Regions from separate parts of the Bacillus sp. NEAU-Y102 genome, predicted to be linked through region 2. Evidence: riboswitches for the same ligand, from Rfam matches in the RefSeq annotation. Region 2 holds a riboswitch; the other holds the start of a gene.
The links. Region 2 has a riboswitch for thiamine pyrophosphate ahead of ACYFX0_RS22240 (MTH1187 family thiamine-binding protein). Riboswitches for the same ligand answer to the same signal wherever they lie in the genome.

Region 1 (5,223 bases), on a different contig from region 2:
TGTTATCCATTTGATTATATAGGGGATGCACCAGATAGATATATTATCGAGGCGAAGTTAACTGGCAGTTATTCAAAATGAAATTATAGTTTCTGAAAGCAGGAGGGGGATATATAAGTTATGTCAAAAAACATTTTAATTGTTGAAGATGAAGATATATTACGTGAAATATTAAAAGATTATTTTTTAAGTGAACAATATGTAGTGTTTGAAGCGAGGGACGGGAAAGAGGCTTTAGTTGTATTTGAAGAAGAAGAAGTTGATTTAGTTATTTTAGATATTATGTTGCCAGAACTCGATGGATGGTCTGTTTGCCGAAGAATTAGGAAGACGTCCGAGGTGCCTATTATTATGCTGACGGCGCGCGTAGATGAAGATGATACGTTACTTGGTTTTGAACTTGGGGCAGATGACTATGTGACGAAGCCGTATAGTCCACCCATTCTATTAGCAAGAGCGAAACGATTATTAGAAAGTAGAAAGGCATCGAAGAAACCTTTAGAGAATGAAGATGATACGTTATCGATTCATGGCATCCAAGTTCATTTTCCGTCACGTACTGTTACTGTTGATGAGGCAGATGTTAGTTTAACGCATACGGAGTTTGAAATATTAGTGTATTTCATGAAAAACCAAGGAATTGTACTAACAAGGGAACAATTAATTTCAAGAATTTGGGGATATGAATTTGCTGGTGATGATCGAACGGTTAATAGTCATATTCGTAATTTAAGAAATAAATTAGGAGAGAAGGCAAAGTACATTACAACTGTAGTACGAACAGGTTATAAATTTGAGGGAAATGTATGAAGAAAGGAATTGTACTAAAATTATTTACTCTTACAACAGCATTATGTATGTTGATTTTAGCGACGATATTTATTGGACAAACGATATTTTTTAAACAATATTATGCGAATCGAAAAGTGGAAGATATTAAAGTGAATTTAAATTCCTTTGAGAAGAATTATCTAAACTACACAGGAAATGCAGAAGGAATTCAGAAACTTGAGCAAGACTTTTTTAGGGAAAATAATACGTGGATTACGACACTAGATCAGAATGGGAATTTAAAACATGTGGATGATTTTTATTTTGAGGTAACGATAGATCGTAGGCAACAAAAGAGCTTTGGACAACAACTATTCAAGATACCCTTATACAATCTCGTCAATATAGAGGAGATTGATAATAAATCATTAGAGCAGTTTTTAGGACAAGAGATTTATTTTTCTGGAGTGAGAAAAGAAGATAGTTTTATTCCATTCTCTTTTTCTTTATCTAAGCAGAATTTAAGTGGATCTAATAAACCGTTAGAAAAAGCATTTCAGGAGAAAATAAAATTAGATGAGGAGAAAAAGAGAGCGGCTGGGGAGCAACTTGCTAAGGAAAAGAAACCAGCCGTACAGGAAGAAGCTGCTCAGGAATTAGGCGTTTACATAGGAGGACGTGTTACAAAAGTACAGTTACCAGATGTAAACGGTCCTGTGAATCCAATTTATAAAAATAGCATATTTTTAGATAATATTAAGGGTTTTCAAACCGATTTATTATTAAAAGAAAGCAATAAAATACGATATACAACACAAACAATAGATTATGAAAAGAATGATATAAAATATAAATTATTAATTAAGCCAATAAAAGAAAAAGACGGATCAGTAGCATATATATATGCAATGGCTTCTTTACAGCCTGTAGATGAAGCTGTACAAATGGTGCAAGATTATTACATATACATCATTGCATTTGTAGTCGTTCTTATTTTTTTAGCTTCGTTTTATTATTCAAAGCAAATTGCCAAACCGTTATTAAAAATAAATGATACGACGAAGAAAATAGCGCATTTAGATTTTACAGAAAAAATACCGATTACTTCAAAAGATGAAATTGGTGATTTATCGAAAAATATTAATATACTTTCTAACAAATTAAATTCTCATATCGGACAGCTTGAACAAGATATTGAAAAGGAAAGAAAGTTAGAAAATACACGGAAAGAATTCATTTCTGGTGTTTCGCATGAATTGAAAACACCGCTGAGTATTATGAAAAGTTGTATTTCCATTTTAAAAGACGGGGTAGCTGAGCATAAAAAAGAGTATTATTTTCAGGCGATGGAGAGAGAAGTAGACAAAATGGATACTTTAATTTTGGATATGCTTGAGTTAGCTAAATTTGAATCTGGTACATATAAAATGAAAAAGTCTTCGTTTTATATTGATACAGTAATTGAAGATATATGTGAACATCTATCTGTGGAAATAGAGAAAAAAGAACTTCATGTTCATAAAAATATACGTTCATTTGAAGTGATTGCAAATCAAGGCCGAATTGAACAAGTCATTGTGAACTTCATTACGAATGCAATACGTTATACACCAAATAAAGAGGATATTATTATTTCGACAATAGATGATAAAGATCGTATAAAAGTGTGCATTGAAAATAAAGGTACTCACATTGAAGAAGAACAATTAGATAAAATTTGGGATCGCTTTTATCGCGTGGATGCAGCTCGGCAGCGTTCACAAGGTGGGACGGGACTTGGGCTTGCTATTTCTAAAAATATTTTAGAATTACACGATGCTGAATATGGAGTAAAGAATACAGGAGATGGTGTATTATTTTACTTTTACTTACCGAAAAAAGCGTAGATAATGCATGCTACGCTTTTTTTAATTTATTTTCATACTATCTTTACCTAATCTTTATTTTTAAACGATATAATCTGGTTAGAAAACGAGGTTATGTAAGGAGTCGATGAACCGTGCATAGCAATTGGCTAAGTATAATGGTATTTATTTTCTTTTGTGCATTTATTGTATTTTTAATTGATATTACGATATGAAAAAAGAGCGCTCATTAAGCGCCCTTTTTTTGTGTATTCATTTGATAAGCACTGATGCTTTTGAATAAACGTGGTGAAGTGATAAATAAAAATATAAGTAAAACGGTACATAGAATATAGGAACCAATCATTGTACTACCGTTAAATATTAAAGAATATAGAGCTGCTGATTGTCCTTTTGGTGCATATTGTCCCCAGAAAATGATACCAGCGATAAAGTGACAGAAGTAACGAGCTAGACTACCGATAAAAGTAGCGACGATAATATATCCAATTACTTTCTTCCCTTGGTTTGGTTTTGATGAAGGTTTGTCTTTACGGCTACCTAAGTTTGATTGTTCTTCGTTATTTTCATTGGATGTTAAAAGCGCCTTTTGAATTGGACGATAGAATAAACCAGCAAACCCAATGAATGCGAAAGCAATGAAGTATTCAATTAATACTTGAATTGGTGTTACGATAATGGCATCGCCTACGACAATTTGTAATAATCCCCAAATTAAGCCTCCTAAGAAAGCCATTTTGAAACCCCAGCGATAAGCGATAATAAAAATAGGAATCATTGCAAAAGATATAGAACCGCCTGTAGCTGATATTTTTATTGAAAGTGGTAAAATGTCGATGACCATGGCGAAGGCTGCAAGAATAGCAGATTCAATCATCGCTTGTAAATTGGTGTTACGCATGTTGTCTCCCCCTAAATCCAAGTTGTACAAAAAAGAATAGATATCATAGGAGGATACGAAATACGTAAATGAAAAGAGGTATGTATTTCGGACGTTTGCACAATCCCTGCGTTAGCATTAACTAACAGGTTCGAAGGGTCGGAACGAAGTGTTCCCTCTCAGCGGCATGGCTCCCCCAGTGATAACGAGATTCTTTATTTGTTATTGTTTATTGTTTATTGTAAGCGAAATGGATGAGAATGGCAAACGAATCTGTTATGACAATTATTGAAATAGAATTGTAGCGAAATGTTAATAAATATGAAGCAAAAGGGTATAGTACAAGAGAAATAGAGTGTGCTATAATTCTTCTGAAAATAATTATCATTCTCTTCGGAGGGGGAAGGTTATGAGCTTAGTAGATATTAAAATCGGTGAGAAAGTGCTAGTGAAAAGTGTTCAGTCTTTAGATTATTTACTAAAGAGAAGATTGGCTGCTTTCGGTCTTTCTGAAGGAAGCGAACTTCGTATGAAGCAAAAGGCGATGTTCAAAGGTCCTTGTACATTGGAGTGTCGTGGACAGTTAATTAGTATTCGTCATTGTGACGCGAAAATGATAAAGGTGGAATTAGCGTGAATAAGGTTGCTTTGCTAGGGAATCCAAATACAGGAAAGACATCATTATTTAATGCACTTACTGGTTCTTATGAATACGTAGGAAACTGGAGCGGTGTAACAGTAGAAAAAAAGGTTGGTAAATTAAAAGATAGACAAGGAACATTAATTGATTTACCAGGTGTTTATGATTTAAATCCAGTTTCACGTGATGAAGGTGTTGTAACAAACTTTCTATTAACAGAAGAATTTCAGCATATGTTAAATATTGTGGATTCTTCGCAGTTTGAACGAAATATGCATTTAACGTTGCAGTTGCTCGAACTTGGCAAGCCAGTTTCAATTGGTCTAAATATGGTTGATGTGGCGAAGCAAAGAGGAATTGTGATCGATGTAAAACGTTTATCCGAATTATTAGGCGTAACAGTCGTTCCTGTCGTTGCAAGAAGTGGAAAAGGTTGTGAAGAACTACTTGCGACCCTTAAAGAAAATGACAAAAACGAGAAAAAACCATTCATTATTTCATATGGTGTACAAATGGATGAAGGAATTGAAGAGGTAATTTCTCTTTTAGAGAAAGCAAATTACGAGCATCCGAGATGGTTAGCACTTCAATTTTTAAGCAATAACGAAGTAGTAGAAAAAGAAATAAAAGCATTACCAATTTATAAGGAACTTGTAGCCATTCGATCTCGCCTAGAGGGAAAACTTGATTGTACGTTGGAAGAGCACATTTACAAAACTCGTGAAGCGTATATTGAAAAGTTAAAAACAAATGTTATGAAGCATGAGAAAGAAGGGGAAATTCCTTTTTCGGAAAAAATTGATAGACTAATTACGCATAAAATTTTAGGACTTCCAATCTTTTTAGCAGTTATGTTTTTTATTTTTCAGGTTACGTTTACGTGGATTGGGACACCTTTATCGGATATGTTAGATGAGTTTTTTGGTGGCCAGCTTACGGATTGGGTGACGGTTGGACTTACAAGTATTGGAGCTTCTCATTTTATTCAAGCGCTCGTTACAGAAGGTATTATTGCCGGTGTTGGTGCTGTATTAGTATTCGTACCACAAATCTTTGCACTATTCTTT
Region 2 (5,223 bases):
GTTCTAATTATCAAGTTATGATTTTGGATGAGAATATGAATCTTTGTCCAATTGGTGTACCTGGTGAATTATATATAGATTCAGTAGGATTAGCAAAAGGGTATTTTAATAAACCTAATAAAACAATTGAAGCTTTTATTCCGAACCCTTTTAATCCTATAGTTAATATATATAAAACAGGTGATATCGTTAAGTTGCTAGAGGATGGAAATATAGAGTTTTTACATCGGAAAGATGATCAAGTAAAAATTAGAGGACATCGTATTGAACTAGGAGAAATCCAAAGTAAAATTTCTCAAAATCATAATATAAAAGAAAATGCTGTTTTTGCTAAGAAGAGTAAGGAAGGTAGCCAATATTTAATCGCGTTCTATACAACTTTAAATAAAAAAGAAATACCAGAATTAGTTTATCAGTTACAAGAGCAATTACCAGATTATATGGTGCCATCTAAACTAATTTATATTAATGAATTACCACTTACACCTAATAAAAAGATTGATGTTAAGAAGTTAGCTCAGTTAGAAGAAAAGTATGAACCGGTTCGTCTACAAGAATATGTTGCACCTTCTAATAAAGCAGAAAAACAAATAGCGAACGCTTGGGCGGAAGTATTAGGAATTTCAAAAGTTGGAGTGCATGATGATTTCTTTACAATTGGTGGACATTCATTGAAAGTATTACGAGTCTTAACATTGTTAAAAGAAGATTTCTCACATTTAACAATTCAAGATTTCTTTAAAGAAAGAACGATATATGGATTAGCTCGAATTGAGCGAGAAGTAAAAGTAGAGAAAGAAGAAGTATTTCGTGAATATAAAGTGATTCACGAACCGGATACTATTACGTATGCAAACGTTTTGGAAGAAACCCAGATTTCAAATGTCTTTTTAACAGGAGCTACTGGTTATTTAGGATCACACATATTATATGAATTGCTGAGAGATACATCTGCTACTATTTATTGTTTAGTAAGACCAACCAAAGATGTGCAGCAAAGAATTATAGATACATTAACAGCTTACTTTAATGATATATGTGAAGAATGGTTACAGCGTATACAGGCCGTAGCTGGTGATCTGGGAGAAGAGTATCTTGGGATGAGCGAAGAAGAATTTATGTTCATCAGTTCTAAGATGGATACGATAATTCATTGCGGTGCAGATGTAAGACATTTTGGAGATGTAAAACAATTTGAAAATATAAATGTCCAAGGAACTAGCCGTATGCTAGCATTAGTGGAAAAAGATGCTACATTCCATTTTATTTCTACGATTGGTATCCCGTTAGAATTAGCAGTAGATCAATGGGATACATACATGAAAACTGGTGATTTTAATTACAGTGTAGACTTAGAGAATGTATATTCAAATAGTAAACTACAAGCGGAAAACATTGTTCGTGAAGCAATGAAAAATGGTTTGCGTGGAAATATTTATCGTGCAGGTAATTTAGCATGTCATTCAGAAACAGGTTCGTTCCAACAAAATATTGAAGGAAACGCATTTTATCGTCTTATTAAAACAATGCTATTAATTGGAAAAGCACCAAATGTGAAGTGGAAAGTTGATTTCACACCAATTGATTTTGCTAGTAAATCAATTGTAACGTATGTACAAGATTCACAAATAGATGGAGAAACATTGCACATCTGTCATCCACATCAAATTGAGTTTGAACAATTTATACAGCTAATTGGAGAGTGTGGATACAATCTTGAACTGGTTACACTTTCAGAATATGAAAATGCCGGACTTGAATTAGCAAAGGGAAATGAAGTAATAGCAGAGTTAATTGCTTCTCAAGTTGCAGGAGATGGAGCGCAGCAATCTGAAATTGTAATGGGTACGCGTAGAACGAATGAATGGATTAAGAAAAAAGAATTGAAAGTACCAGCAATTAATAAAGAATTTATACAGCAGTTATTAGCTCATGGTGAAAAAGTTGGTTATTTTCCAAAAATAATGAAATGATTATGCATGCTTTTGTTTGTTCAATAAAATAAATCATGCTACAATGAAAACGAATTAAGGACCGGGGAGCCAATTGGCTGAGAGGATGTAAGTAAACATCGACCCTCAACCTGATCTGGATAATGCCAGCGTAGGGAGTTACTTAAAGTGATGTAGCATATGTTATTCTATAATAACTTGCATACAAGGCTTTCCTACGCAGTAGGAAAGCCTTTTCTTATTTTTGAAATTTAATTTTATAAGGGGGATTTTATTATGTCACAACAAGTTACAATGTCATTTTCAGTAGTACCACAAGCGAAAACGAAAGATGTATATTCTGTTGTCGATAAAGCAATTGAAGTTGTGCAACAATCGGGAGTTCGTTATGAAGTAGGGGCAATGGAAACAACTTTGGAAGGAGAATTAGATGTACTTCTTGATGTCGTTAAACGTGCACAACAAGCTTGCGTCGATGCTGGAGCAGAAGAAGTGATTACTTCTATTAAAATCCATTATCGTCCAAGCACTGGTGTAACGATAGATGAAAAGGTTTGGAAGTACCGTGATGAATATGCAAAACCAGAAGCAATCTAAACTTATTACAACTATTTGGCTTATCCTTCTCATTGCGATATGGGAAGGATCTGTTTCATTATTTAAAATCGAACCGTGGATTTTACCAAAGCCTTCTGCCATTGTTCAAGAATTAATTGGGATGAAAGATTTACTATTACCAAATACGATGCAAACACTGCAGGAAGTTATAATTGGACTATTCTTTGCAATTTTATTGGGGACGAGCATCGCAATTATTATGGACGTTATACCGTTATTTCGTATTTTAATAAATCCATTGCTCGTTATTTCGCAAACAATTCCAATTGTTGTACTTGCACCACTATTTATTATTTGGTTTGGATATGGGATGTTGCCGAAAGTAATGGTCGTAATACTCGTTTGTTTCTTCCCAATTGCGCTTAGTATTTTAGAAGGTTTTCAAACAGTAGATAAAAACATGTTGAAGCTGTTACAAACAATGAAGGCGACGAAATGGCAAGTTTACCAGAAAGTAAAATTTCCAGCAGTGCTTCCATACTTTTTCTCAGGCTTAAAAATTGCAGTTACATATAGCGTAATGGGGGCAATTATCGGAGAATGGCTCGGTGCAAGTGAAGGATTAGGCGTTATGCTTACGAGGGCTACAAAATCATTTTTGACTGCCCGAGTATTTGGTGTTGCAGCAATCATCGTTATGGTGACATTGTGCCTGTATTTTATCGTAGAGTTTATGGCAAGAATAACAGCACCATGGATATATAGAAAGGACGGCAGAAAATGAAAAAAGGTTTGAAAGTTATGTTAGCTGCCTTAGTAGCGGTAGGTGTGGCTGGATGTAATCCGGCGAAGAAAGAAGAAAGTAAAAGTAAAGATCAAAAAGTAAAAGTAGTATTAGATTGGTTTCCAAATACGAATCATACTGGCTTATATGTAGCACAAACGAAAGATTATTACAAAAAGCAAGGATTAGATGTAGAAATTATTCAACCGGGTGACAATGTAACAGCAGAGCAAATGATAGCATCAGGAAAAGCTGACTTCGCAATAAGCGCACAAGAAAATGTAACGTTGGCTCGTGTGGAAGGGATTCCTGTTGTATCTGTCGGAGCGATTATTCAGCATAACACTTCAGCATTTGCATCACTTAAGAAAGATAATATGACGTCACCGAAAGATTTTGAAGGTAAACGTTACGGCGGCTGGGGAGGACCAGCAGAAGAAGCGACATTAAAGACGATTATGGATAAGCATCAAGCTGATTTTAATAAAGTTGAAAAAATCATCTTAGGACAAACCGATTTCTTTAAATCAATCGGCCGTGATGCAGACTTTGAATGGATTTATTACGGATGGGATGGAATTGAAGCGAAGCGCCAAGGAAAAGAGTTAAATACGATTATGGTGAAAGACTTAGACCCAGCGCTTGATTTCTATAGTCCTGTTATTATTACGAGTGAAAAACATACGAAGCAAGATAAAGACTTTGTGAAAAAGTTTATGAGTGCAACAACAGAAGGTTATAATTTTGCAATTAAGGAACCGAAAGAAGCTGCTGATATTCTAATTAAAGCTGTTCCAGATGTAAATAAAGATTTAGTTCAAGAAAGCCAGAAATGGTTAAGTACGAAGTATCAAGATGATGCGAAAGCATGGGGAGTACAGAAGGAAGAAATTTGGACGAATTACATGAATTTCTTATATGACAACAAAGTTATTAAAAAGAAAATCGATGTAAAAGATGCTTTTACAAATGAATTCCTTCCAAGTGAAAAATGAGCGGATTACAAATAAAAAATATAGTGAAATCTTTCGACGGAAAGAATGTATTAGAGAATATTAGTGCCTCTATACAAGAGGGAGAGTTTGTTTCCTTTGTAGGACCGAGTGGTTGCGGGAAAAGCACATTATTAAACATGATTGCAAATGTTGAAAAACCAACAAGCGGGAACGTAACGTATAAAGATAAGCAAGTACAAGAGCAAGATGTTGTTAGTTATATGCCACAACAAGATTTATTACTACCGTGGCGATCAGCTTTGCAAAATATCGTTCTTCCGTTAGAAATTGAAGGAAAGCCGAAAAAACAAAGGCTGACAGAAGGAATGGAAGCATTAAAGCAGTTCGAACTAGATGAATATGCAGACCATTATCCAGATGAATTGTCTGGTGGTATGCGTCAAAGAATTAGTTTTCTGCGCACATATTTGTGTGAAAAGCCAATTATGCTGCTTGATGAGCCTTTTGGAAAGTTAGATGCATTTACAAAAATGGAAGTACATAGCTGGCTTTTAAACTCTTGGCATCAAGAGAAGCAAACAATCGTTATGGTTACACATGACTTAGATGAGGCAATCTTGCTTTCAGATCGCGTATTTATTTTATCTCAAAGACCAGCGTCAATAGTTGGCGAGGTACAAGTGAAATTACCTAGACTGAGAACGATGGATATGTTAACGTCACTCGAATTAAAAAAGGATAAAGAAGAGATTTTAAGTGTGTTAGCTCCTTATATGAAAAAATAGAAAAAGCCTTTTAACAGTTTTTAGTATAATTACTGTTAAGAGGCTTTTTTTAGAATATGAAAAGATGGAGAAGGAACAAAAGGGAAAATAGAGAATAGAATATAACAGAGTAGTTTATACTCTTAATATAACAAATGTTAAAGGAGTGAAAGGATAAAATGACTTTATCAACTGTTCTTCAAATGGTT

Region 1: it holds a riboswitch for thiamine pyrophosphate, as region 2 does, so the genes downstream of both, thiT (energy-coupled thiamine transporter ThiT) here and ACYFX0_RS22240 (MTH1187 family thiamine-binding protein) in region 2, are expected to answer to the same signal.

The regions. Positions count from the first base shown of each region.
Region 1 is NZ_JBTWFK010000015.1:68,176-73,398, forward strand. Features, by position in the region: gene ACYFX0_RS28060 (class D sortase) at 1-81, shown strand, start outside; gene ACYFX0_RS28065 (response regulator transcription factor) at 121-810, shown strand; gene ACYFX0_RS28070 (sensor histidine kinase) at 807-2,657, shown strand; gene thiT (energy-coupled thiamine transporter ThiT) at 2,866-3,537, opposite strand; TPP riboswitch at 3,623-3,724, opposite strand; gene ACYFX0_RS28080 (FeoA family protein) at 3,926-4,153, shown strand; gene feoB (ferrous iron transport protein B) at 4,150-5,223, shown strand, end outside.
Region 2 is NZ_JBTWFK010000009.1:114,009-119,231, forward strand. Features, by position in the region: gene ACYFX0_RS22235 (non-ribosomal peptide synthetase family protein) at 1-1,973, shown strand, start outside; TPP riboswitch at 2,026-2,127, shown strand; gene ACYFX0_RS22240 (MTH1187 family thiamine-binding protein) at 2,229-2,549, shown strand; gene ACYFX0_RS22245 (ABC transporter permease) at 2,521-3,294, shown strand; gene ACYFX0_RS22250 (ABC transporter substrate-binding protein) at 3,291-4,289, shown strand; gene ACYFX0_RS22255 (ABC transporter ATP-binding protein) at 4,286-5,035, shown strand.